Pelorhabdus rhamnosifermentans: one gene and its partner. The protein of the gene in region 1 binds, or shares a complex with, the protein of each later gene. Links are inferred from orthologs where the notes say so. Each region holds a gene or a part of one and is shown on either strand. Other genes may lie near its edges. The genes, in order: nusB and rpsJ.

Evidence for each region.
Region 2: the proteins of nusB (region 1) and rpsJ are in contact, whole or in part, in a solved structure (PDB 3D3B), measured with the Escherichia coli proteins. The link is inferred for Pelorhabdus rhamnosifermentans from one-to-one orthologs.

Annotation. Positions count from the first base shown.
Region 1 is NZ_JAHGVE010000007.1:57,687-69,661, forward strand. What follows is about bases 5,240-8,117. They hold nusB (transcription antitermination factor NusB), read left to right. Parts: upstream 5,240-6,412; coding sequence 6,413-6,823; downstream 6,824-8,117. Other genes in these bases: Ga0466249_RS09975 (Asp23/Gls24 family envelope stress response protein), read left to right, coding at 5,240-5,605; amaP (alkaline shock response membrane anchor protein AmaP), read left to right, coding at 5,620-6,159; Ga0466249_RS09985 (DUF2273 domain-containing protein), read left to right, coding at 6,170-6,397; Ga0466249_RS09995 (Kae1-like domain-containing protein), read left to right, coding at 6,820-7,779; Ga0466249_RS27160 (hypothetical protein), read left to right, coding at 7,822-7,953. In the rest of the region: spoIIIAA (stage III sporulation protein AA), read left to right, coding at 1-913; stage III sporulation protein SpoIIIAB, read left to right, coding at 904-1,425; spoIIIAC (stage III sporulation protein AC), read left to right, coding at 1,442-1,639; spoIIIAD (stage III sporulation protein AD), read left to right, coding at 1,653-2,039; spoIIIAE (stage III sporulation protein AE), read left to right, coding at 2,049-3,221; spoIIIAF (stage III sporulation protein AF), read left to right, coding at 3,256-3,834; Ga0466249_RS09965 (SpoIIIAG-related protein), read left to right, coding at 3,872-4,477; Ga0466249_RS09970 (SpoIIIAH-like family protein), read left to right, coding at 4,488-5,015; more of Ga0466249_RS09975, read left to right, coding at 5,207-5,239; more of xseA, read left to right, coding at 8,118-9,270; xseB (exodeoxyribonuclease VII small subunit), read left to right, coding at 9,260-9,502; Ga0466249_RS10010 (polyprenyl synthetase family protein), read left to right, coding at 9,496-10,374; Ga0466249_RS10015 (divergent PAP2 family protein), read left to right, coding at 10,385-10,843; dxs (1-deoxy-D-xylulose-5-phosphate synthase), read left to right, coding at 10,912-11,975. UniProt on the Escherichia coli protein: Part of the processive rRNA transcription and antitermination complex (rrnTAC). The complex forms an RNA-chaperone ring around the RNA exit tunnel of RNA polymerase (RNAP).
Region 2 is NZ_JAHGVE010000010.1:45,850-57,881, forward strand. Bases 1,326-4,260 are described here. They hold rpsJ (30S ribosomal protein S10), read left to right. Parts: upstream 1,326-2,604; coding sequence 2,605-2,916; downstream 2,917-4,260. Other genes in these bases: tuf (elongation factor Tu), read left to right, coding at 1,326-2,449; rplC (50S ribosomal protein L3), read left to right, coding at 2,932-3,573; rplD (50S ribosomal protein L4), read left to right, coding at 3,605-4,228; rplW (50S ribosomal protein L23), read left to right, coding at 4,228-4,260. In the rest of the region: fusA (elongation factor G), read left to right, coding at 1-1,174; more of tuf, read left to right, coding at 1,247-1,325; more of rplW, read left to right, coding at 4,261-4,518; rplB (50S ribosomal protein L2), read left to right, coding at 4,549-5,376; rpsS (30S ribosomal protein S19), read left to right, coding at 5,402-5,683; rplV (50S ribosomal protein L22), read left to right, coding at 5,705-6,037; rpsC (30S ribosomal protein S3), read left to right, coding at 6,059-6,730; rplP (50S ribosomal protein L16), read left to right, coding at 6,730-7,176; rpmC (50S ribosomal protein L29), read left to right, coding at 7,176-7,379; rpsQ (30S ribosomal protein S17), read left to right, coding at 7,454-7,729; rplN (50S ribosomal protein L14), read left to right, coding at 7,770-8,138; rplX (50S ribosomal protein L24), read left to right, coding at 8,163-8,501; rplE (50S ribosomal protein L5), read left to right, coding at 8,523-9,062; Ga0466249_RS13355 (type Z 30S ribosomal protein S14), read left to right, coding at 9,083-9,268; rpsH (30S ribosomal protein S8), read left to right, coding at 9,295-9,693; rplF (50S ribosomal protein L6), read left to right, coding at 9,721-10,269; and 5 more genes. UniProt on the Escherichia coli protein: Involved in the binding of tRNA to the ribosomes. Part of the processive rRNA transcription and antitermination complex (rrnTAC). The complex forms an RNA-chaperone ring around the RNA exit tunnel of RNA polymerase (RNAP).

The DNA of each region.
Region 1 (11,975 bases):
TCTGCCTCATTCTCTTCTTTTGGATATTACGGAAATACGACTGCGTGTTGGTCAAAAACCGCTCGTTGTTTGTGGAGAAAAAGATTTTTTTCTGGCAGATGTACAAGAAAAAAATCCTTCACCTGTAACAATGGAAGAAATTCAAGCCATACTCTGTCTTATGAGTCAAAATTCTTTATATGCTTTTTCAGAACAAGTAAAACGGGGGTTTCTTACGATCCAGGGCGGACATCGAATTGGTTTAACGGGACAAGCAATTGTTATGGATCAGGCTGTTTCGACATTAACCTCCATTAGTTCCCTCAACATTCGTATTGCCCGTGAAGTTCAAGGCTGTGCATCAGGTGTCCTTCCATATTTGTTTTATGAGCAGCGGCTCAATAATGCTTTGATTATCTCACCGCCTCGTTGCGGAAAAACGACACTACTTCGTGATATTGCCAGACAGCTAAGCACGGGTATAGATCAGCTAGGGCTACCGGGTAAACAAGTAGGACTTGTTGATGAACGGTCGGAAATTGCTGCTTGCGTGCAAGGTGTTCCAACTGTAGCTTTGGGACCTCGTCTCGATGTGCTTGATTGCTGCCCCAAGGCGATTGGTATGATGATGCTCATCCGGTCTATGGCACCCGATGTGATTATTACAGATGAACTGGGTCGTGAGGAAGATGCGGCAGCTATTGCTGAAGCCATTCATGCGGGCGTAGCCGTAATTACGAGTGTTCATGGAACAGGGCCGGATGATATCCTTTATCGTCCTCATATTGGTTCGTTACTTAAAAATCATTACTTTGATATTTATATTGTGCTTAGTGATCAGCCTGCGCCAGGTACAGTTATTCAGATTATTTCAGGTAAGACAGGAAAAATCTTCTTGTCAAAGGATGCTAGAGGGGTGAAAGTATGTGGCTGAAATGCGTAGGGTGCCTATTGATTATCGTGGCAGGTAGTGCCTTGGGTTTCCGTTATGCCAATCGGTATGAAGAGCGGCTGCAACAAATTAAGCTGCTAACGAGTTGTCTGACGACGCTTGAATCCTATATTGAGCATGTAGCCATGCCACTTACGCAGGCTTTTATACAGATTGTTCAGGGACTGGAAGGACCGATTGCGGAGTTATTTATGAAAACAGCATTAGCCATGGAGCACTCACGTCAGTTAAGTCCTGTGGACGCCTTGGAAGAAAATTTTGAGCGTCTTAAGAATGATATCAGGCTGGAACAGCCGGAACAGGAGCTTTTACTTTTGTTAGTGACAAAGCTTACTGTCATTAATCCGAAGGGACATTCGGCTTATTTTGCCATGACGCTGAAACAATTGCAAGATATTGAAGAACAGGCTAGGCAAAATCAAGCTGTGAATGTGAAAATGTTTCGTTACTTAGGCATTTGTGGCAGCCTCATACTTGTCATTTTGTTGTTGTAAGAAAGGAGAGAAACCTGTGGGACTAGAGATTCTGTTTAAAATTGCGGGTGTTGGTATCCTTGTCTCTGTTTTTCATACGGCGCTTAAACAGGCCGGTAAGGAAGATATGGCGCAAGTCTGTACTTTAGCAGGGTTTGCTCTTGTTCTGCTTTGGGTTGTACAGCTCTTAGGACGGTTATTTACGACTGTTCAAGATGTATTCAAGCTGTTCTAAAGAGGTGTCAGGCATGGATATTATTCAAGTTGTCGGGCTGGGTTTCGTTGTTACTTTGCTTAGTTTAATTATTAAAAGTCAGAAACCGGAATTGGCTGTGCAGTTAAGTCTTACCTTGGCTGTGGTGATTTTTCTCTTTGTTCTAACAAAAATTAGTCTTGTTATTACATTGTTTCAGGATTTGGCTGACAAAGCAAATGTGAGTCCTCTGTATTTCAATACGATTCTCAAAGTTATTGGTATTGCCTATGTCACTGAATTTGGTGCTCAGATTTGTCGTGATGCTGGCGAGGGGGCTGTGGCTGGAAAAATCGAATTTGCCGGGAAAGTACTTATTGTAGTGATGGCGGTGCCTGTGCTGGCGTTGGTCCTAGATACGATTGTCAAATTAATTCCTTGAGGTGAGCCGATGAAAATCTGGGCAGGTGTCCTCCTTGTACTGCTTTGGAGCACAGGTGTTGTGTGGGCGAACAATCCGGACGAGACTCTTGGTGCATCTAATCTTGTTCAGCCTTTATTTGACAAATTATCTGTCAATGAAGTCAATGAGTATATTCATCAAGTGAATGGGGAAATGGATGCAAATATTCCCGAATTAAATGGTAACACGGCCCTTCAGTTTGCGACGCAGGGATTTCCCCTGAATTTGCATGATTTTGGAAAAATGATTTATGTAAAATTTATGAAAGAGTGGCTGCAAACGGTTCATTTATTAGGAGAACTTCTAATACTTGCCGTATTATGTGCATTATTACAGAACCTGCAAAATTCTTTTGCAAAGTCAGAAATTGCGCTGCTTTCCTATGGGGTTTGTTTTGCTTTTATGACAGTCTTGGCACTTCATGCATTCTCAGTTGTCCTTGTTATTGCTAAAACAACAGTGGAAACGATGGTCAGCTTTATGGAAGCCCTCCTGCCTGTGCTGCTTTCTCTTTTAGCGGGTGTTGGCGCTTTTACATCAGCAGCTCTTTTTACGCCGCTTATGCTATTTATCGTCAATGTCGTTAGTTCTTTAACAAAAGATATTGTTCTGCCGTTGTTATTTTTGACGGCTGTGCTCGAATGTGTCAATTATCTGTCTGATCACTATCAATTAACCAATTTAGCAAGTCTTTTAAAACAGTCGGCTATGGTTGTTCTTGGATTCGTTTTTGTTGTTTTTGTCGGAATTGTTACTATTCAAGGCATAGCTGGCAGTGTGACAGACGGTGTAACGTTGCGTACAGCCAAGTTTGCCACAGCAACGTTTATTCCTGTTGTGGGGAAAATGTTTGCTGATACAGTGGAAGTGGTTATGGGAGCCTCCATGTTACTTAAAAATGGGATTGGCATTTTTGGAGTGTTTGTCATTATTACACTGTGCATTCTGCCGCTTGTTAAAATGTTATCGCTTATTATTACAATTAAACTGGCTGGTGCTCTTGTAGAACCACTTGGTGATGAAAAAATGGCCCAATGTTTAAATGGGATGGGTAATAATTTACTTCTTGTGTTTGGTGCCGTTCTTGTTGTTACGTTGATGTTTTTTCTGGTAATAACGATGATTATTAGCACAGGAAATATGACTTTAGCGCTTCCTTAGTTGGAATCATAACGATGGGAAGGAGAGGTTAGCAGTGATTGCGGCACTTACGGGGTGGATTAAAGGAATTATTTATATTGTTTTATTTGCAGCTTTTCTGGAATTTTTATTACCAAGCGGACAGATGCGAAAATTTATCCGTGTGATTATTGGGCTTTTTATAATGCTGGCTGTTTTAAATCCGATTGTTACGGTTTTAAGTCGTGGGCAACCAGACGAATTATTACCAACTTGGCGTGATTTGGGCAGAGAAGATAGGAAAAGTAAGGGGGCGTCAGCGGAGGAGTTAGTAACGATGGAGCAAGAAATGACAAGGAATGTATATAAAAAAGAACTGTCTAGGCAAATCCGCGCTGTTGTTATGACCATCGCTGGCGTAGGAGATGCCCAAGTTACGGTAGACCTTGAGCAAGCCAAATCAAATCAAAAGAACGGGGCCATTCGTGTTGTCACGATTACTCTTCAAAAACGCGGCCCGACAGACATTACGCCTGTGGTAATTGGTCATGCTGTGCCTGAAGATACAGGTCCTAGTGAAGAATTGAAAGCCAAGGTGGTGCGTACAGTAGGCGAAACAGTTCAGTTGTCACAGCAAAAAATTATTGTACAATAATTTTTTGCTGTCAAAGCAGATGAATGGAGGCGTTTTTATGCGTGCAGAGTTAACGGAAAAAATAAAAAGTAATACAATTCGGCGCTATCTTGATTATTTTCGGCAGAATGTCAAGCTTGTTGCCATTGGCATAGTAGGGATTTTACTTGTTATTGCAGGCGGATTTTTTGACGGAAAGACCCACGAAACTCTGCCTGCAATCCCCTTAACCGATGCGGCCAAGGTACCGGCGAATATGCCACAACGTAGTGTAGAGGAAGCACTAGAGGTTAAACTTGCCAATTTACTGGCACAAGTAAAAGGAGCGGGTTCTGTGGCTGTCAATGTAACGCTAGAAAGTAGTGCCGCAACTGATTTCGCTAAAAATGTCACAAAGGAGAACAAGACCATTCAAGAAAATGATAATGCAGGTGGCATTCGGACTACAACAGAAAGTAAGGAAAGTGAACAAATTTTAATGGGGAAGGAAAATGGTGTGGATAAACCCGTTATGGTGAGTGAAACCAAGCCTGTTATTAAAGGGGTACTTGTTATTGCCGAAGGCGCAACAGACTCAACTGTAAAAAGCAATTTGACTAAAGCTGTTGAAACAGGACTCGGAGTGGCGGCTTATAAAGTAACGGTTTTACCCCAGAGAAAGTGAGGAGAATGAAATGATTGTAACGGTGGCACGTGCTGTACGCACTCGAATACTACTATTTTTTGCAGCTTTTGTTGTTATGGTTTTATGTATTGGTGGATGGCTTTTTACGCAGCATTCAAGTACCATGGATCGCTCCAAGGCTCTTCAGGTTACAACGACGGCACCCCATGATGCCCTTGAGCTTGCAGCAAGTCCGGATTTTTTTATCGAATATCGTTTGGAACGCGATAAGGTGCGCAGTGAGCGTTCTGATGTACTGCGTGAGATTATTAAAAACTCCAAAAATTACAATGCCCGTCTTAAGGCTCAAGATACGGTATTAAAGATGGTTCAAGACAAACAGCGGGAACTAGAAATTGAAAATATGATTAAGTCCCGCGGTTTTAGCGATGCTCTTGTTTTTATTCGTGACGACTCGATTAGCGCTGTTGTAAAGGGGGCGACGCTTTCACGCGATGAAGTGCTCAAAGTAGCTGAGATTATTCATCAAGTCGCAGGGGTGAAAGTTGAGGATATTAATATTAGTGCCAAACCATAATGACAGTTCGGATTTTTTCCAGCCTTAGGCAGGCTGTTTTTTTTTATACCCCGCTAATGGCAGAAATTTAGATGAAGTTATTCGCTAAAGAATAGTAAAGTGGACAGGACTTTGGTATAATAGTAAAGTCATATATTATAAGTTCTTTACATACATACAAAGTAGTTCGGTATTTTGCCTAAATTGGAGGGATGAATTCCTTGGAAAAAAATGATAAAGTCTCAGCTGATGTTGGCACCATTCGGATTGCCGATGAAGTCGTTGGCATTGTTGCAGGTCTCGCAGCAACGGAAATACCTGGTGTGGCTGGCATGAGTGCGGGCCTTGTTGGCGGTATTGCTGAGATGCTAGGGAAGAAAAATCTGTCTAAAGGCGTAAAAGTCGAGGTCGGCGAGAAAGAAGCCGCTGTTGATTTGTATATCATCGTTGAGTACGGCGTTCGAATTCCTGATGTAGCCCTAAAAGTGCAAGAAAACGTGAAGAGGGCCATTGAATCCATGACAGGCCTTGATGTTGTTGAAGTGAATATTCATGTACAAGGTGTCGGTTTTGTAAATGAGAGTAAAGAAGAAGATATTCGCGTTCGCTAAAGAAAGGAGTCAATATGAAAATCATTGATCTTGTTATTTTGTCGATTTATACCTTTTTATTGACTTTCTTAGGACTTGGCGTTGTGCTTCTTGCCTTTAATCTCCTTCCTTTGGAATGGGTATGGACAAGTATAACCTATCTTGTCGGCCAGTGGGAAGTGGGGCTAATTGGCCTATTGTTTATGCTCATTAGTTTGCGATTATTCTTGGCAAGTCTTCGATTCCGGAAAAATCATGAGACAATTATTACCCATACGGACCAGGGAGATATTCATATTACCGTGACTGCCATAGAAAATTTTGTGGAAAAAACAGCCCGTTATACGCGTGGAGTTCGCGCGGTCAAGGTAAATGTGCAAAAAAAAGGCAATGTCTTAAAGGTTATTGTCAAAGCTGTAGTTAGTCCTGAAAGTCATGTGCCCACCGTTGGCAGTGAAATGCAAAAACGTATTGCTGAGATGATGAAAAATACAGTAGGTGTTGAGCTTTCTGATATTGAAATTCTTGTTGAGAATATTTCCAATGAATTTAAAGCCAAACAGCGCGTAGAATAAGAGGTGTGCGATGAATAATAAATTATTGGAGGAAATCTGGCAACAGCACAGCGGAAAGATTACGGGTGCGTTCATTGGATTTTTTTGTGGTGTTTTTATTCTGCTTTTTGGATTTCTTCACACCTTGTTTGTTGTTGTCTGTTCAATTGTTGGCTATGTTATTGGTAAACGTATGGATGAAAAAGAAGATATTATGGATATTTTGGATCGGTTATTGCCACCAGGATATCATCGGTAAAGAAAGAGGTAATGTATGAGTCGTAGAATTGCACGAGAACTTGCTTTACAGGCATTGTTCCAACTTGATTTTAATGAAATAACACCTGAAGAGGCCTTAATAAATGTTTGTAATGAACGAAAGAATGTTTCGGCTCAGTCGATGGACTATGCCCGCATTCTTCTAGTCGGTACATTAGACAAAAAAACAGTCATTGATGAAGTGATTACAACCCTTTCGAAAGATTGGAAAATTGATCGTATGCCTGGTGTGGATCGCAATATTGTCCGTATGGCTTTGTTCGAAATGGATTATGGGACAGAAGAATTGTCGCCAGGTGTCATTATCAACGAGGCTGTTGAACTTGCCAAGGCTTTTGCTACAGAGGAGTCAAGCAAATTTGTTAATGGAATACTGGGGTCTCTTGTAAAGCAGCGAGCTAAATGAAACTATTTCTGGGGATGGATACAAGCTGTTACACAACATCTGTAGCTGTTATGGATGAACAAGCCTGCCTGGTTGCGCAAAAACGGAAACTGCTCTGTGTTTCTCCGGGAAAACGGGGACTGGCTCAATCAGAAATGGTTTTCCAGCATACACGCAATCTGCCGCAGCTGTTTCATGAAGTTATTCAGAAAATACCGAGGCCCTTTTTTCAGTCCGTAGGGGTATCCACCTGTCCAAGACCTGTGGCTGATTCTTATATGCCAGCCTTTTTAGTTGGCAAGGGTTATGCTGAAGTGATTGCACTCAGTCAAGGTATTTCCTGTCATGGACTAAGTCATCAGGAAAATCATATTTATGCGGGGCTTTGGTCTGTCGGAAAAAGACTGGCTAATGAGTTTTTAGCGCTGCATGTCTCGGGTGGGACGACAGAGCTTGTCAAGGTGGAGCGCACAGGTCCGTTCTTGAAACTGACGCTGCTTGCTGCTACAACGGATATTTCTGCCGGTCAGCTGATTGATCGCATGGGCGTGAAACTTACCCTGCCTTTTCCAGCTGGACCTCAGTTGGAAAAACTTGCGGCTACTTCACAAATAACATTTAAAATTGGCGACCTACCTATCGCTTTTCATGATGGCAGGCTGAGTTTTTCAGGGCCTGAAACGCATCTTACTCAATTGATTGCCAAAGGTCAGGATTCTGCCGATATTGCTTGTCGTACGCAATGGATTGTTGCTGAAACATTAAGCAGGCTGCTTGATCGTGCTATGAAGGACACGGGGCTTACGGATGTTTTGCTTGTTGGGGGCGTCATGAGCAATCAATTTCTGCGGGCCTATTTAGTTCGTGCAGCAGCAAAGGTCCATTGGCATAGTCAGTTGTTTTTTGCTAAACAGGAATTTAGTTCGGATCATGCCGTAGGTGCAGCCTATTTTTCACTTTTACAGCACCACTCTTGATAGGCTAGCATAAAATGTAGCAAAAAGAGTGGGGGGCTTTTGATGTTACTCTATGTTTTGCTTGGTGCTGCTGCTGGCGTGCTTATTGGTCATTTGATTCCGCCTGGTTATTTCTTCTGGTTTATTGCCGGGGCAGTGGGGGGCTTTTTATTACAGAAGTATCATCGTTATTAATGTGCCTGTTCAGACATTATTTACGTCTGTTTTTTTTTGTTTTACTGTTATGTCATAGAGATATAGGGAAAAACGTCTTACAACGTTTGTGCGAGGTAACTCATGGGCATACTTTCTGTTGCTGAAGCAACACGATATATTAAACAGCTTTTTGACCAAGATCTAATTCTTAGCGCCTTACTTGTGCGCGGTGAAATATCGAATTTTAAGCATCCTGCATCAGGACATTGCTATTTTACACTGAAAGATGCGCAGGCCACCATTCGCTCTGTTATGTTTCGGAGTAAGGCGCAATATTTAAAATTCATGCCTCGTGACGGCATGAAGGTGATTGTACGTGGGCGTATCCAAGTCTTTGAACGCGACGGGCAGTATCAGCTTTATGCTGATCAAATTGTTCCGGAGGGTGTCGGTGAACTGAGCTTGGCTTATGAACAATTAAAAGAAAAACTCAGTCAAGAAGGCTTGTTTGATGAGAGCCGAAAAAAGCGACTGCCACTCTTGCCCAAGGCGGTCGGGATTATTACATCATCAACAGGAGCAGCTTTGCGTGATATTGTAACGGTTTCTAAACGACGTTATAAGGGCATTCCACTTGTGCTTTATCCAGTGGCAGTACAAGGCATCGAATCAGCGCCGCAACTTGTTCAGGCCATTCGTGATTTTAATCATTATGGCAAGGTGGATGTGTTAATTATGGGGCGAGGCGGGGGCTCATTAGAAGAATTATGGTCTTTTAATGATGAACGGGTTATTCGCGCCATGAGTGAATCGATCCTTCCTATTGTATCCGCTGTCGGACATCAAACAGATTTTACTCTTGCTGATTTTGCCTCTGATGTTCGGGCGGCGACTCCTTCCCAGGCTGCTGAAATTGTTGTGCCTGATGTCAATGAACTTTTGCGTCATATCCGTTCATTAGAAGACAGGCTGAAAGTGCAGATGTTTAATCAACTGCGTGTTCTTCGTTTACGGGTAGAAGCTTGCCAGAAAGCCCGGATTATGCGCGAACCTCAGGAGCTTTTTGTGAGGCAGCAGCAAATCCTCGATGACTACCAAGAAAAATTGGTGCAGGTTATTAAGCAAAAAATAGCTGATAACAGGCAGCGCCAGTTGTTACTGAGTGAAAAGCTTGCCATGCTGAGTCCCTTGGCTGTGTTAGGGCGTGGCTATAGTATTGTGCGCCGCAAAGATGGACAAGTTATAACAAGAGCGAATCAGGTAGCTCCTGGGGATGAACTCACGCTGTTATTAGCTGAAGGAAACTTGACGGTACAAGTAATTCAGAGGGGAAAGGAGCCCTACCATGAAAAATAATGTATCTTTTGAAGAGGCCCTTGATAAATTAGAATTGATCGTAAAAGAGTTGGAACGCGGTGAACTTTCCCTTGAAGAATCCTTAGAGGGGTTTGCCGAAGGCATGAAACTTTCCAAGGTCTGTTTAACTCAATTGGATCAAGCTGAAAAAAAGGTGGACAAAATTATTCAATCCCAGCAAGGGAAGATTGTGGAGAAACAGTTGACACTGTTGGAGGAAGATAAATGTTAAAACAATATATTGCTGAAAAGGCTGATTTAATTGATCAAGCCTTAGAAGAAGCTTTGCCTGCTAATACTGGCTGTGATGCTGTTCTTATTGAAGCCATGCGTTATAGCTTATTTGCTGGCGGAAAACGCCTGCGTCCGATTTTGCTTATGGCAGCAGCTGATGCTGTCGGAAGCAAGGGAGAGCGTTTTACTTCAGTGGCTTGTGCACTTGAGATGATTCATACCTATTCACTCATTCATGATGATTTGCCTGCTATGGATAATGATGATTACCGGCGGGGAAAACCAACGAATCATAAAGTGTATGGTGATGCGTTGGCTTTGCTTGCCGGTGATGGCCTTCTCACGCAGGCCTTTGTGACATTGCTGTCACAAAGGGGCGTTGATAAAGGGATTCTTTGCATAGTTGTTAAGGAGATTGCTGAAGCAGCAGGACCTTATGGCATGGTTAGTGGACAAGTCGTAGATCTCTTAAGTGAAAATAAACAGATTGACAGTGATACCCTAAAATATATGCATCAACAAAAGACAGGGGCCATGTTTCGGGCTGCTGTTCGTTCAGGCGCTTGGTTAGCTGGTGCTAGTGAACGGCAACTTACGGCTTTAACAGAGTATGCCAAACAGTTTGGCTTGGCTTTTCAAATTACGGATGATGTACTTGATGTCATTGGCAGCAGTGATAAAATCGGTAAGCCTATCGGCAGTGATGAACGCAATCATAAATCAACGTATGTATCACTTTATACTTTGGAAGGCGCGCAGAAATTAGCCCGGCACTCTGTTGAACAGGCTACTTGCGCTCTGGAAATTTTCGGAGAGGAAGCACAAATTTTGCGTCAGCTTGTACAGTATCTGTTAGCAAGAGAAAGTTGAGGGGACGACTGTGGGAAATCTCTTGGTGGACTTAATGCATAATGTGGTATTAATGACAGCACTTGTGGCTTGGCTTATTGCACAGGTGCTTAAGACCATTACATCGATGTGGAAAGACAAAGCATTTAATGCCAAAAGGTTAGTTGGTGCCGGTGGTATGCCCAGTTCTCATACGGCGCTCGTTGTTTCGCTGGCGTCTGCCGCTGGCTATCATGACGGATTTGATTCGCCGCTTTTTGCTGTCGCTGTTGTGCTAGCGTCCATTGTTATGTATGATGCGGCAGGAGTTAGGCAGGCTGCCGGAAAGCAGGCCAAGGTCATTAATGAACTTGTGAGAGAATTAACTGTTGAACATATTGTTAAAGATACGCGGCTGAAAGAATTATTGGGTCATACACCACTGGAAGTTTTAGCAGGGGCTGTACTGGGGATTACGATTGCTTATTCCTTCCATCATCTCTATCGATAAAAGGAAGACTTCCTGCCTGTTTGGCCTTTGTTGTATGATTTTAGTTTTTGGGAAAGAGGAGAATTTGTTTGAATAAGATATTAGATCAGATTGCTCAGCCGGGAGATTTAAATAAACTTTCATTACCACAGTTAACCAAGCTTGCTGGAGAAATTCGCGAACTTGTTGTTCAGACAATTTCTGAGACCGGTGGTCATTTAGCACCCAATTTGGGTGTCGTGGAGCTTACCCTTGCTCTCCATAAGGTATTTAACAGTCCCTATGATAAGATTGTTTGGGATGTAGGTCATCAGTGCTATATTCATAAAATTTTAACGGGTCGAAAAGATGCTTTTCGAACCATTCGTACCTTGGGCGGGATCAGTGGATTTCCGAAACGCTCAGAAAGTGAACATGATAGTTATGGCACGGGTCATTCCAGTACTTCCATTTCGGCGGCTTTAGGAATGGCTTTTGCCCGTGACATCAAAAAAGAAAAACATGCTGTTTTGGCGGTTATTGGTGACGGATCGCTTACAGGCGGAATGGCCTATGAGGCCCTCAATAATGCGGGAAATGCCAAGACATCGCTGACTGTGATTCTAAATGACAATGAAATGTCCATTGCAAAAAATGTAGGTGCTATGTCTGAGTATTTAGCGCAGGTCCGATCGACTCCAGCTTATACGAAAGTAAAACGAGATGTGGAATATTTGTTACGTTCCATTCCTTCTATTGGCGACAGATTAGCTGATACAGTGGAACGCGTCAAGGATAGTTTGAAATATCTTGTAGTTCCAGGCATGTTGTTTGAAGAACTTGGGTTTACCTATATGGGACCTATCGATGGTCATAATTTAAATTCTCTTATTGAAGTATTGCAACAGAGCAAAAATATTGCAGGCCCCGTATTGATTCACGTCATTACTCATAAAGGTAAAGGATATTTGCCAGCCGAACGTAGCGCTGCTAAATTTCACGGTGTCGGTCCCTTTTGTATCGAAACAGGTGAAATAAAAAGCTCTGGCGGGTCTAAAAGTTATACAAATGTTTTTGGCGACACCCTTGTGGAATTGGCGAAAAAAAATTCGGAAATTGTTGCGATTACAGCCGCTATGCCTGACGGTACAGGACTGAATAAATTTTCTAAAGC
Region 2 (12,032 bases), on another replicon or contig:
TGATAGCAAACCGTTTTCGGCATTGGCCTTTAAGATTATGGCTGATCCTTATGTTGGTAAGCTCGCTTTCTTCCGCGTTTATTCCGGTCAGCTTGCATCAGGCTCTTATGTCTTTAACTCGACGAAGGGTAAAAGAGAACGTATTGGCCGTATTTTGCAAATGCATGCCAATCATCGTGAGGAAATTGAAATTGTCTATACAGGCGATATTGCTGCTGCTGTTGGCTTGAAAGATACGACGACAGGGGATACGCTTTGTGATGAAAAGCACCCCATTATTTTGGAATCCATGGTTTTCCCTGAACCAGTTATTTCAGTAGCTGTTGAACCGAAAACAAAGGCTGACCAAGAAAAAATGGGCGTTGCTCTCGCTCGTCTGGCTGAGGAAGATCCAACCTTCAGAATGCGTACTGACCAGGAAACAGGTCAAACAATTATTTCTGGTATGGGTGAGCTTCATTTAGACATCATCGTTGACCGGATGCTGCGTGAATTCAAAGTAGATTGTACTGTTGGTAAACCGCAGGTTGCTTACCGCGAAACGATTCGTAAGCAAGTCAAGGCAGAAGGTAAATTTGTTCGTCAATCTGGTGGCCGTGGTCAATATGGTCATTGCTGGTTAGAATTGGTTCCACAAGAACCAGGAACTGGCTTCAGCTTTGAAAATAAAGTCGTTGGCGGGGCCATTCCACGTGAATATATTTCTCCAATTGAAGCCGGTGTTAAAGAGGCCATGCAAAATGGTGTTGTAGCCGGATATCCCATGGTTGACGTTAAAGTCATTGTCTATGATGGTTCTTATCATGATGTTGACTCTTCAGAAATGGCATTTAAGATTGCTGGTTCCATGGGCTTTAAAGCAGGTGCTGCAAAAGCCAGCCCAACCATTCTTGAACCGTACATGAAGGTTGAAGTTGTTGTTCCTGAAGACTACATGGGTGATGTTATTGGCGATTTGAACTCTCGCCGTGGACGAATTGAAGGTATGGAGTCACGTAATGGTGCTCAAGACATTCGAGCCTTTGTCCCACTTGCTGAAATGTTTGGTTATGCAACAGACCTTCGGTCTAGAACACAGGGTCGCGGCAATTATTCCATGGAATTTGACCATTATGAAGATGTTCCAAAGAATATTGCTGAGGCAATTGTTACCAAAGTCAAGGGTCATGCTTAAGCATTGAGTTGCTCAAATATGAATAAATTCACTAGACTTACAAATTAAAGATATTAGGAGGCAAAAATAACAATGGCTAAGAAAAAGTTTGAAAGAAACAAACCCCATGTTAATATTGGCACCATCGGTCACGTCGATCATGGCAAGACTTCTTTAACGGCTGCAATTACCATGACACTGGCAAAAGCAGGCGGTGCAGAATTCATGGCGTATGACATGATTGATAAGGCTCCAGAAGAAAGAGAACGTGGAATTACGATTAATACGGCACATGTGGAATATGAAACAGAGAAACGTCACTATGCCCATGTTGACTGCCCAGGCCATGCTGACTATGTAAAAAACATGATCACAGGTGCTGCACAGATGGATGGTGCTATCCTTGTTTGTAGCGCTGCTGACGGCCCAATGCCTCAGACTCGTGAACACATTCTGCTGTCCCGTCAGGTTGGCGTACCAGCAATGGTCGTATTCTTAAACAAGATGGACCTTGTTGATGATCCTGAACTGATTGAATTGGTAGAAATGGAAGTACGTGAATTGTTATCAAGCTATGAATTCCCTGGTGATGATATTCCAATTATTACAGGATCCGCTGTTAAAGCACTTGAATGTGGCTGCGGTAAACGCGAATGCGAATGGTGCGGTAAGATACATGAATTAATGGATGCTGTTGATGAATACATTCCAACACCTACGCGCGACACGGACAAACCGTTCTTGATGCCAGTAGAAGATGTCTTCACAATTACCGGTCGTGGCACAGTTGCTACAGGTCGTGTAGAAAGAGGCGAAATCAAAGTAAGTGATACTATTGAAATCGTCGGAATGACAGAAAAACCAAAAGCAACGGTTGTAACAGGTCTTGAAATGTTCAGAAAACTGTTAGACAGCGCTGTAGCAGGAGACAACATTGGCGTACTGCTGCGTGGTGTTGAAAGAAAAGAAATTGAACGTGGTCAAGTACTTGCAAAACCAGCTTCAATTAAACCTCACACGAAATTTTCGGCACAAGTTTATGTACTGACGAAAGAAGAAGGAGGCCGTCATACGCCGTTCTTTAATGGCTATCGTCCGCAGTTCTACTTCCGTACAACAGACGTAACGGGTGTGACGACGCTTCCAGAAGGCGTAGAAATGGTAATGCCTGGCGACAATATTCGCATGGATATTGAGCTTATTACACCGATTGCAATGGAAGAAGGACTTCGTTTTGCAATTCGTGAAGGTGGCCGTACTGTAGGCGCCGGCGTTGTTTCAGCAATTAATGCATAAGGAAATTACAACCGAGGCAAATAAGGGTGCTGGGGCACCCTTATTGTTAGACCTCTTGGGATCAAGGCGATGAGGTGGAAGGTTGCTGGAAACAGGGGAATTTCCACTGAGAACTGTCCGTTCAATGAAACTGGGCGATAAGGAGGCAATAAAAAATGGCGAAACAGCAAAAGATTCGAATTCGCTTAAAAGCATATGATCACAAGGCATTAGATCAAAGTGCAGTCAAAATTGTCGATACTGCAAAGAGAAGTGGAGCACTTGTATCAGGTCCTATTCCTCTTCCGACAGAAAAAAATATTTTCACGATTTTACGTTCACCTCATGTTAATAAGGATTCTCGTGAGCAATTCGAAATGCGCACGCACAAACGTCTTATTGACATACTGGAACCAACAGCGAAAACTGTTGACGCGTTAATGCGTTTGGATCTTCCAGCCGGTGTGGACATTGAAATCAAGCTGTAGGAGGAGGTGTTAGGGATGGCTAAAGCAATTTTAGGTAAGAAGCTTGGTATGACGCAAATCTTTACTGCAGAAGGTAAAGTCGTTCCTGTTACAGTTGTGGAAGCAGGAAATACCGTTGTACTTCAAAATAGAACAATTGAAAACGATGGCTATAATGCAGTGCAGCTAGGTTTTGGCGCTGCTAAAGATAAACATGTGACGCAGCCCATGAAAGGTCACTTTGATAAAGCCGGTGTAAAACCCGTTAAGTTCATTCGTGAAATGCGTTTAGCAGGTCCTTCGGAATATTCAGTAGGCCAAACAATTGGTGTGGATACTTTTGCCGAAGGTGAAGTCATTGATGTAACAGGCACAGCCAAAGGTAAAGGCTTTGCTGGTACAATTAAGCGTCATAATTTCAGTCGTGGACCCATGGGTCATGGTTCCAAGTCTCATCGTGAACCTGGTTCAACAGGTCCAATGACAAGTGGCGGCGGCGGTCATGTATTTAAAGGTAAAAAGCTGCCAGGTCATATGGGCGGTCAACAAGTGACTATTCAGCGTTTGACTGTTCAACGCGTTGATGATGCACGTAATTTGATTCTCATTAAAGGTGCAATTCCAGGTCCTAAAGGCAGTTTCGTTGTCATTCGCAATACAGTGAAACCGTTAAAATAACTGCCAGTTGTAAGAAAGGAGGATGAACTACATGCCGAAAGTAGCAGTATATAATATCGCCGGCGAACAGACCGGTGAGTTAGAATTAAATGATAATGTATTTAACGTAGAAGTTCTTGACGCTGTTCTTCACCAAGCCGTGATGATGCAGCAAGCAAACCAACGTCAAGGCAATGCTTCAACGAAAACAAGAGGATTTGTACGTGGTGGCGGCAGAAAACCTTGGAAGCAAAAGGGAACTGGCCGGGCTCGTTCAGGAAGTACGCGCTCACCGATTTGGGTTGGCGGCGGTACGGTTTTTGGCCCCCATCCGAGAAGCTATGCTTTTTCGATGCCGAAAAAAGCACGTCGTCTTGCAATTAAAGGTGCTCTTACAGCCAAACTGCAAGATGGGGAACTTACTGTTCTCGAAGAAATTGAATTTGCTGAACCAAAGACTCAAAACGCAGTTGCTATGCTGAAAAACCTAAAATCAGAGAAAAAATCCCTGATTATTACGGCTGACCAGAATGACAATGTCGAAAAGTCTTCACGCAACATTCCAGGAGTTAAAACGATTACATCGATGGGCCTTAACGTAGTTGACCTCTTATATCATGATAAGGTGTTTGTCACGAAAAGTGCAGTCGCCAAGATTGAGGAGGTGCTCGCATAATGTCCAACGCACGTGATATTATCGTTCGCCCGTTAATTACGGAAAAAACGACGAGCTTGATGCAGGATAACAAATTTACTTTTGTTGTCAGACTGACAGCAAACAAAGTTGAAATCCGCCAGGCGGTTGAAGAAATATTTAAAGTAAGAGTTCTTAAAGTGAATACGGTTCGTGTACTTGGTAAAGTGAAACGCATGGGCAAAACCCAAGGAAAACGCGCTGATTATAAAAAAGCGATTATTACTTTGGCACCAGGCGAAACCATTCCATTCTTCGAAGGTGTTCTGTAAGTAACAATTTGATGTAAAGGAGGGACACTTATGTCAGTTAAAAGTTTTAGACCTTATACTCCAGCCAGAAGATTTATGACAGTTGCTGATTTTTCTGAGATTACAACAGATAAGCCAGAACGGTCATTACTTGAACGGCTTGCTCAACATGCTGGTCGTAACAATCAAGGACGTCTTACTGTTCGTCATCAAGGCGGTGGACACAAAAGATTGTACCGATTGATCGACTTCAAACGTACGAAAGACAATATTCCAGCCAAAGTGGCTACGATAGAATATGATCCAAACCGTTCTTCCCGTATTGCTCTTTTAAATTATGCAGACGGTGAAAAACGTTATATTATTGCACCAAACGGCTTAAAAATGGGTGATATTATTACAAGTGGCCCAGAGTCCGATATTAAAATAGGCAATTGCTTGCCACTAAAAAATATTCCTGTTGGTACTTCCGTGCATAATGTGGAACTTAAAATTGGTAAAGGTGCACAACTTGTTCGTAGTGCTGGCTCTGTAGCACAGCTTATGGCCAAAGAAGGCGACTATGCCATGCTTCGTTTACCTTCTGGTGAAATCCGCAAAGTTCATGTGAATTGCCGTGCAACCATTGGCCAAGTTGGCCATTTGGAACATGAGAACATTACAAGTGGTAAAGCTGGCCGTTCACGCTGGCTTGGCATTCGTCCGGCTAACCGCGGTGTAGCCATGAATCCTTGTGACCATCCACATGGTGGTGGTGAAGGACGTTCGCCTGTTGGTCGTAAACATCCAGTTACTCCTTGGGGTAAAGATGCTTATGGTGCTAGAACACGTGTTAAAAAGGCGTCTGATCGCTTGATTGTGAAGAGACGTACGAAATAGACAGTAGAGAAGGGAGGCCAAAGCGGTGTCCAGATCGATAAAAAAAGGACCTTTCGTTCAAGAAAGCTTGATGAAAAAGATCAGCGTCATGAATGAAAACAACGAAAAGAAAGTTGTTAAAACGTGGTCACGCAGTTCAACTATTCTCCCGGCTTTCGTGGGGCATACCATTGCCGTTCATGATGGACGTAAACATGTGCCAGTCTACGTAACGGAAGATATGGTAGGTCATAAACTTGGTGAATTCGCACCAACCCGTACGTTTAAGGGCCATGCCGGCAGCGAAAAAACATCAGGCTTGAAGTAAAGAGCGAGAGGGGGTTAAACTATGGAAGCCAAAGCACTGGCAAAGCACATCCGAATTGCTCCTCGCAAAATTCGCATCGTAATGAATTTAATTCGCGGTAAGAATGTAGGCGAAGCCTTCGCAATTTTAAAGCATGTGCCGAAAGTTGGATCGGAAGTTTTAGAAAAAGTACTCAAATCAGCAGTTGCAAATGCAGAACATAATTGTGATATGAATGCTGATAATCTTTATATTTCAGAGGCCTATGTTGATCAAGGCCCGACTTTGAAGCGGATCCATCCGCGTTCTCGTGGACAGGCGTTTAAAATTTTGAAACACACTAGTCACGTGAGCATCGTAGTCAAAGAAAGATAACAGGCGAGGGAGGGAATAAAAGTGGGTCAAAAAGTTAATCCGCATGGTCTTCGCCTTGGTGTCATCAAAACGTGGGATGCGAAATGGTATGCCAACAAAGACTATGCTACTAATCTCCATGAAGATTTAAAAATTCGTAAATTTATTAAACAGAAACTTTATGCATCCGGTGTTTCCCAAATCGAAACTGAGCGGGCAGCCAATCGGACGAAAGTAACGATTCATACAGCCAAACCAGGTATGGTTATTGGTCGTGGCGGCAGCGGCATTGAAGAGCTCCGCAAAAACTTAAAAGCTTTAACAGGCAAATCGATTGATGTCAACATTGCTGAAATTAAGCATGCTGAACTGAGTGCTACTTTAGTTGCTGAAAACATCGCTTCCCAGTTGGAAAGACGTATTGCTTTCAGACGGGCTATGAAACAATCCATCGGCCGGACAATGAGAATGGGTGCCAAAGGCATTAAAATCATGTGTGGTGGTCGCTTGGGCGGAGCAGAAATTGCTCGCAGCGAAAGTACCCGTGAAGGGAGTATTCCACTTCATACACTTCGTGCTGATATCGACTATGGAACTGCCGAAGCTCATACTACCTATGGTCGTATTGGCGTTAAGGTCTGGATCTATAAAGGCGAGATTTTGCCTGAAGCGAAAAAAGTAGCCCCTGTTGCTCAAGAAGGGAGCGAAAATTAATGCTAATCCCGAAAAGAGTAAAACATCGTAAGCAGTTTCGCGGACGGATGAAAGGCCGCGCTATGCGTGGTAACACAGTAAGCCATGGCGAGTTCGGTCTTGTTGCACTTGAACCGTCTTGGATTACAAATCGTCAAATTGAAGCTGCCCGTATTGCAATGACTCGTTATATCAATCGTGGCGGTAAAGTTTGGATTAAAATATTTCCGGATAAACCAGTTACGGCCAAACCAGCTGAAACTCGTATGGGTAGCGGCAAAGGATCGCCGGAATATTGGGTAGCTGTTGTAAAACCAGGTCGCGTCATGTTTGAAATGGCTGGCGTGTCTGAAGAAATTGCACGTGAAGCAATGCGGCTTGCAGCACATAAATTGCCGATCAAGACAAAATTTGTTAAACGTGAAGATACAGTGGCCCCGGAACAAGAAGTGGGTGGTGACGAATAATGAAGGTTAAAGACATCCGCGAATTCAGCGCAACTGAATTGGAACAGAAATTAGCTGGGCTAAAAGACGAGCTTTTTAACCTTAGATTTCAACATGCAACTGGACAACTAGAAAACCCAGTTCGTATTCGTGAGATCAAAAAGACGATCGCCCGCATAAAAACAATCCAACGTGAACGCGAATTAAACGCATCGCAAGCGTAATCCTAGCTTAGTTAGGCCCCGAAAACGTTGGCCATCAGATAAAGATATTTAAGGAAAGGGGATTATAACACGTGTTGGATGAAAATAATGTGTTAGATAAACGCAGTGACCGTAAAGTAAGAATTGGTAAAGTCGTGAGCGATAAGATGGAAAAAACTGTTGTTGTAACAGTTGAGCGTCTTGTACAGCATCCGCTTTACAAAAAATCCGTAAAACAAACAACTCGGTTTAAAGCCCATGATGAAAATAATGAGAGCCATATTGGCGATACAGTAAAAATCATGGAAACCCGCCCATTATCTAAAGATAAACGTTGGAGAGTCGTTGAGATTCTGGAAAAAGCGAAATAATCTTAAATAATCGGTAAATCGTGGATAAGGAGGGATAACGATGATCCAACAACAGAGTATGTTAAATGTAGCTGACAACACGGGCGCGAAACAAATTATGTGTATCCGCGTTTTAGGCGGTTCTTATCGTAAATATGCCAACATTGGTGATGTTATCGTCGCTGCTGTAAAAGACTCGTCGCCAGGCGGAACGGCAAAGAAAGGCGAGGTCGTGAAGGCTGTTGTCGTTCGTACCAGAAAAGGTCTGCGTCGTCCAGATGGTTCTTATATCCGTTTTGATGAAAATGCCGCTGTGCTCATTAAAGATGATAAGAGCCCAAGAGGCACGCGTATCTTCGGACCAGTAGCCAGAGAGCTTCGTGATAAAGATTTCATGAAAATCATCTCCCTGGCACCAGAAGTAATCTAGTACTAGTATAGGAGGTGTCCTGCTTTGTCCGAGACCGTTAAAATGCATGTAAAAAAGGGCGATACAGTAAAAGTATTGTCTGGTAAAGATAAAGGTAAAGAAGGAAAAGTCATTCAAGCACTGCCGAAAAAAGGCAAAATTGTTGTGGAAGGCGTCAATAAAGTAAAACGCCACACCAAACCAAGTGCGAAAATGCCTCAAGGCGGTATCGTAGTAAAAGAAGCCGCTTTTCATTCCGCAAAAGTAATGCTCGTTTGTCCATCATGTAAAGAACCTACTCGTATTAAAAAGACGGCTCTTGCAAATGGCGTACTTGCCCGGACTTGCAAGAAGTGCAATGAAATTATTGATCAAGATAAATAACGCGGAAAGGAGGTACGACACATGACCCGCCTGAAAGATAAGTATGTAAATGAAGTTACGCAAGAATTAGTAAAGAAATTTGGTTATAAAAACGTAATGGAAATTCCGGTTGTTGACAAAGTTGTTATTAACATGGGTGTTGGTGAAGCTGTAGCTAATCCGAAAGTATTAGATAATGCTGTGGGTGATCTTGCACAAATTACTGGTCAGAAACCCGTCATTACTAAGGCGAAAAAGTCTATTGCTGCATTTAAGATTCGTCAAGGTATGCCGATTGGAACGAAAGTTACGCTTCGTGGAAGTAGAATGTATGAGTTTTTAGATAAACTGATTAATGTTTCACTTCCTCGTGTACGTGACTTCCGCGGAATCAGTCCTCGTGCTTTTGATGGCCGTGGCAACTATACGCTGGGCGTCAAGGAACAACTGATTTTCCCGGAAATCGAGTATGATAAAATCGATAAAATTCGCGGAATGGATATCATCATTGTGACAACTGCCAAAACCGACGAGGAAGCTCGCGAGCTCTTGAAACTGATGGGTATGCCATTTAGCGCATAACAAAAGAAGGAGGGTCACTCGTGGCCAAAAAGGCATTGATTGAAAAATGGAAGCGTGAGCCGAAATTCAGTGTTCGGAAATACAATAGATGCAAAATTTGTGGCCGGCCCCACGGCTATATCCGCAAATTTGAAATGTGCCGTATCTGCTTCAGAGAATTAAGCTATAAAGGTGCCATTCCTGGAGTCACCAAGGCTAGCTGGTAAATAGTTACGAAAGGAGGTAATGTGAAATGGTTATGACCGACCCTATTGCCGATTTATTAACCCGTATCCGCAATGCTAACTCGGTTTATCATGAAAAGGTTGAAATTCCGGCTTCAAATATTAAACAGTCTATCGCGCAAATTTTGAAATCCGAAGGCTTTATTAAAGAAGTTGAAATGATTACTGATAGTAAACAAGGAATTTTGCGTGTCAGCTTAAAATATGGTCCTAACCGGGAAAAGGTAATTAACGGTATTAAACGTATTTCCAAACCCGGTATGCGTGTATATGCAAAAAATGACCATCTGCCTCGTGTATTAGGTGGTTTGGGTATTGCCGTTATTTCAACATCCAAAGGGATTATGACGGATAAACAAGCCCGGAAAGAAAAACTTGGCGGCGAAGTTATCGCTTATGTCTGGTAATCATTTTTTTGACTAGGAGGTGCAAATATGTCTAGAATTGGTCGCATGCCTATTGCCATTCCCAGCGGTGTAACCGTGAAGATGGAAGACAATGTGGTGACGGTTAAAGGGCCGAAAGGCGAACTTACCCGTACTCTCCATCCTGATATGATTATCAAAATGGAAGATAACACCATCGTTGTAGAGCGTCCCAGTGAAAATAAGCAACACAGATCCTTACATGGTTTGACACGGACTTTGATTTCAAATATGGTCATAGGTGTTACTGAAGGATATAAAAAGACTTTAGAAATTGCCGGTGTGGGTTATAGAGCAGCAAAAGCAGGAAAAAATTTAAATCTTACATTAGGTTTTTCTCATCCTGTTGTCGTTGAGCCCCCCGCAGGTATTACGCTTGATGTTCCTGCTCCGAATAAGATTATTGTTTCAGGTATTAATAAGGAAACGGTTGGCGCTATTGCTGCTAATATTCGTTCTTTCCGTGAACCTGAACCTTATAAAGGTAAAGGCATTAAGTACGAAGGTGAACATATCCGCCGTAAGATTGGTAAAGCCGGCGGTAAAGGTAAGAAGTAATTGCGATACAGAAAGGAGTGACTACCTTGCTTCGTAAACACAAGAAAAATGATGCCCGTTTAAAGCGTCATTACAGAATGCGTAAAGATGTTGTTGGTACGGCTGAAAGACCGCGCCTAAATGTTTTCCGCAGTTTAAATAATATTTATGCTCAGATCATCAATGATGAAACAAGTATGACTCTCGTTTCGGCTAGTACACTTGATAAAGAATTGCGTGCGACTATCGAAAAGGGCGGAAATATTGAAGCAGCTAAATTGATCGGTAAAGAAGTAGCGAAACGTGCACTAGCAAAGGGTATTGAGAAAGTTGTGTTTGACCGTGGCGGTTATATTTATCATGGTCGGATTGCAGCTGTTGCTGAAGGTGCTCGTGAAGCAGGGCTTCAGTTCTAAGAAAAGGAGGGATACAAGTGGCCAGAATAGAATACGCCAGTCTTGACTTAAAAGAAAAAGTCGTTTTTATTAACCGTGTTGCCAAAGTAGTAAAAGGCGGTCGTCGTTTTTCATTTAGTGCATTAGTTGTTGTTGGAGACGAAAACGGTCATGTTGGTATGGGTCTTGGTAAAGCCGGCGAAGTGCCTGAAGCCATTCGTAAAGGAATTGAAGATGCCAAGAAGAATCTTATCGAAGTTCCAATTGTAAAAACCACCATTCCTCATGAAATTATTGGCGAATTTGGTGCAGGTAGAGTTTTAATGAAACCGGCTTCTGAAGGTACTGGAGTTATTGCAGGAGGTCCTGTCCGTGCCGTTCTTGAACTTGCCGGTATTCGTGACATCTTGACAAAATCGCTCGGTTCTTCAAATGCTAATAATATGGTTCGTGCAACTCTTAGCGGCTTGGAACAATTAAAGCGTGCTGAGAAAGTAGCTGAACTTCGTGGAAAAACCGTTCAGGAACTTTTGGGTTAAGGAGGAATAAAAAAGTGGCTAAGCTGAAAATTACTCTTTCCCGAAGCCTTATCGGCAGACCTGTGGACCAAAGAGCTACTGTTAAAGCTTTGGGACTGACAAAAATGCATCAGTCCGTTATTCAAGAAGATTCTCCGGCCATTAAAGGCATGATTCATAAAGTGGAGCATCTTGTAACGGTAGAAGAATCACAAGACTAGTTTTAAGGAGGTGTTACTGATGAAATTACATGAATTATCTCCTGCACCAGGATCAAAGAAAAGTCGTACCCGTGTTGGGCGTGGACTCGGCAGCGGTCTTGGTAAAACCAGCGGGAAAGGTCATAAAGGCCAAAACTCTCGGAGCGGCGGCGGTACTCGTCCTGGCTTTGAAGGTGGTCAGAAACCTTTGTATTTAAGACTCCCAAAACGGGGCTTTAAAAATATTCATGCTTTAAAATTTGCTGAAGTGAATGTATCAACCCTGGACCGTTTTGATGCGGACACAGTCATTGATCCAGTTGTTTTAGTAGAAACTGGCGTTCTAAAAAACGTCTATGACGGGGTGCGCATTCTCGGCAACGGCGAACTTTCTAAGGCTCTTACTGTAAAAGCCAATGGCTTTACCAAGACAGCAATTGCCAAGATCGAAGCCGCTGGCGGCAAAGTAGAGGTGATCTAGGTGCTTGGAGCTTTATCCAATATCCTAAAGATCACAGAGCTCAGACAGAAAATTGTATTTACTTTGGCTATGTTCTTAGTATTTCGGGCGGGCGCACATATTCCTGTTCCGGGTGTGAATGCCTCCGTTATTGAGCAACTTTTTACCTCAGGCAACTTGTTCGGTTTGTTGGATTTGTTTTCTGGTGGTG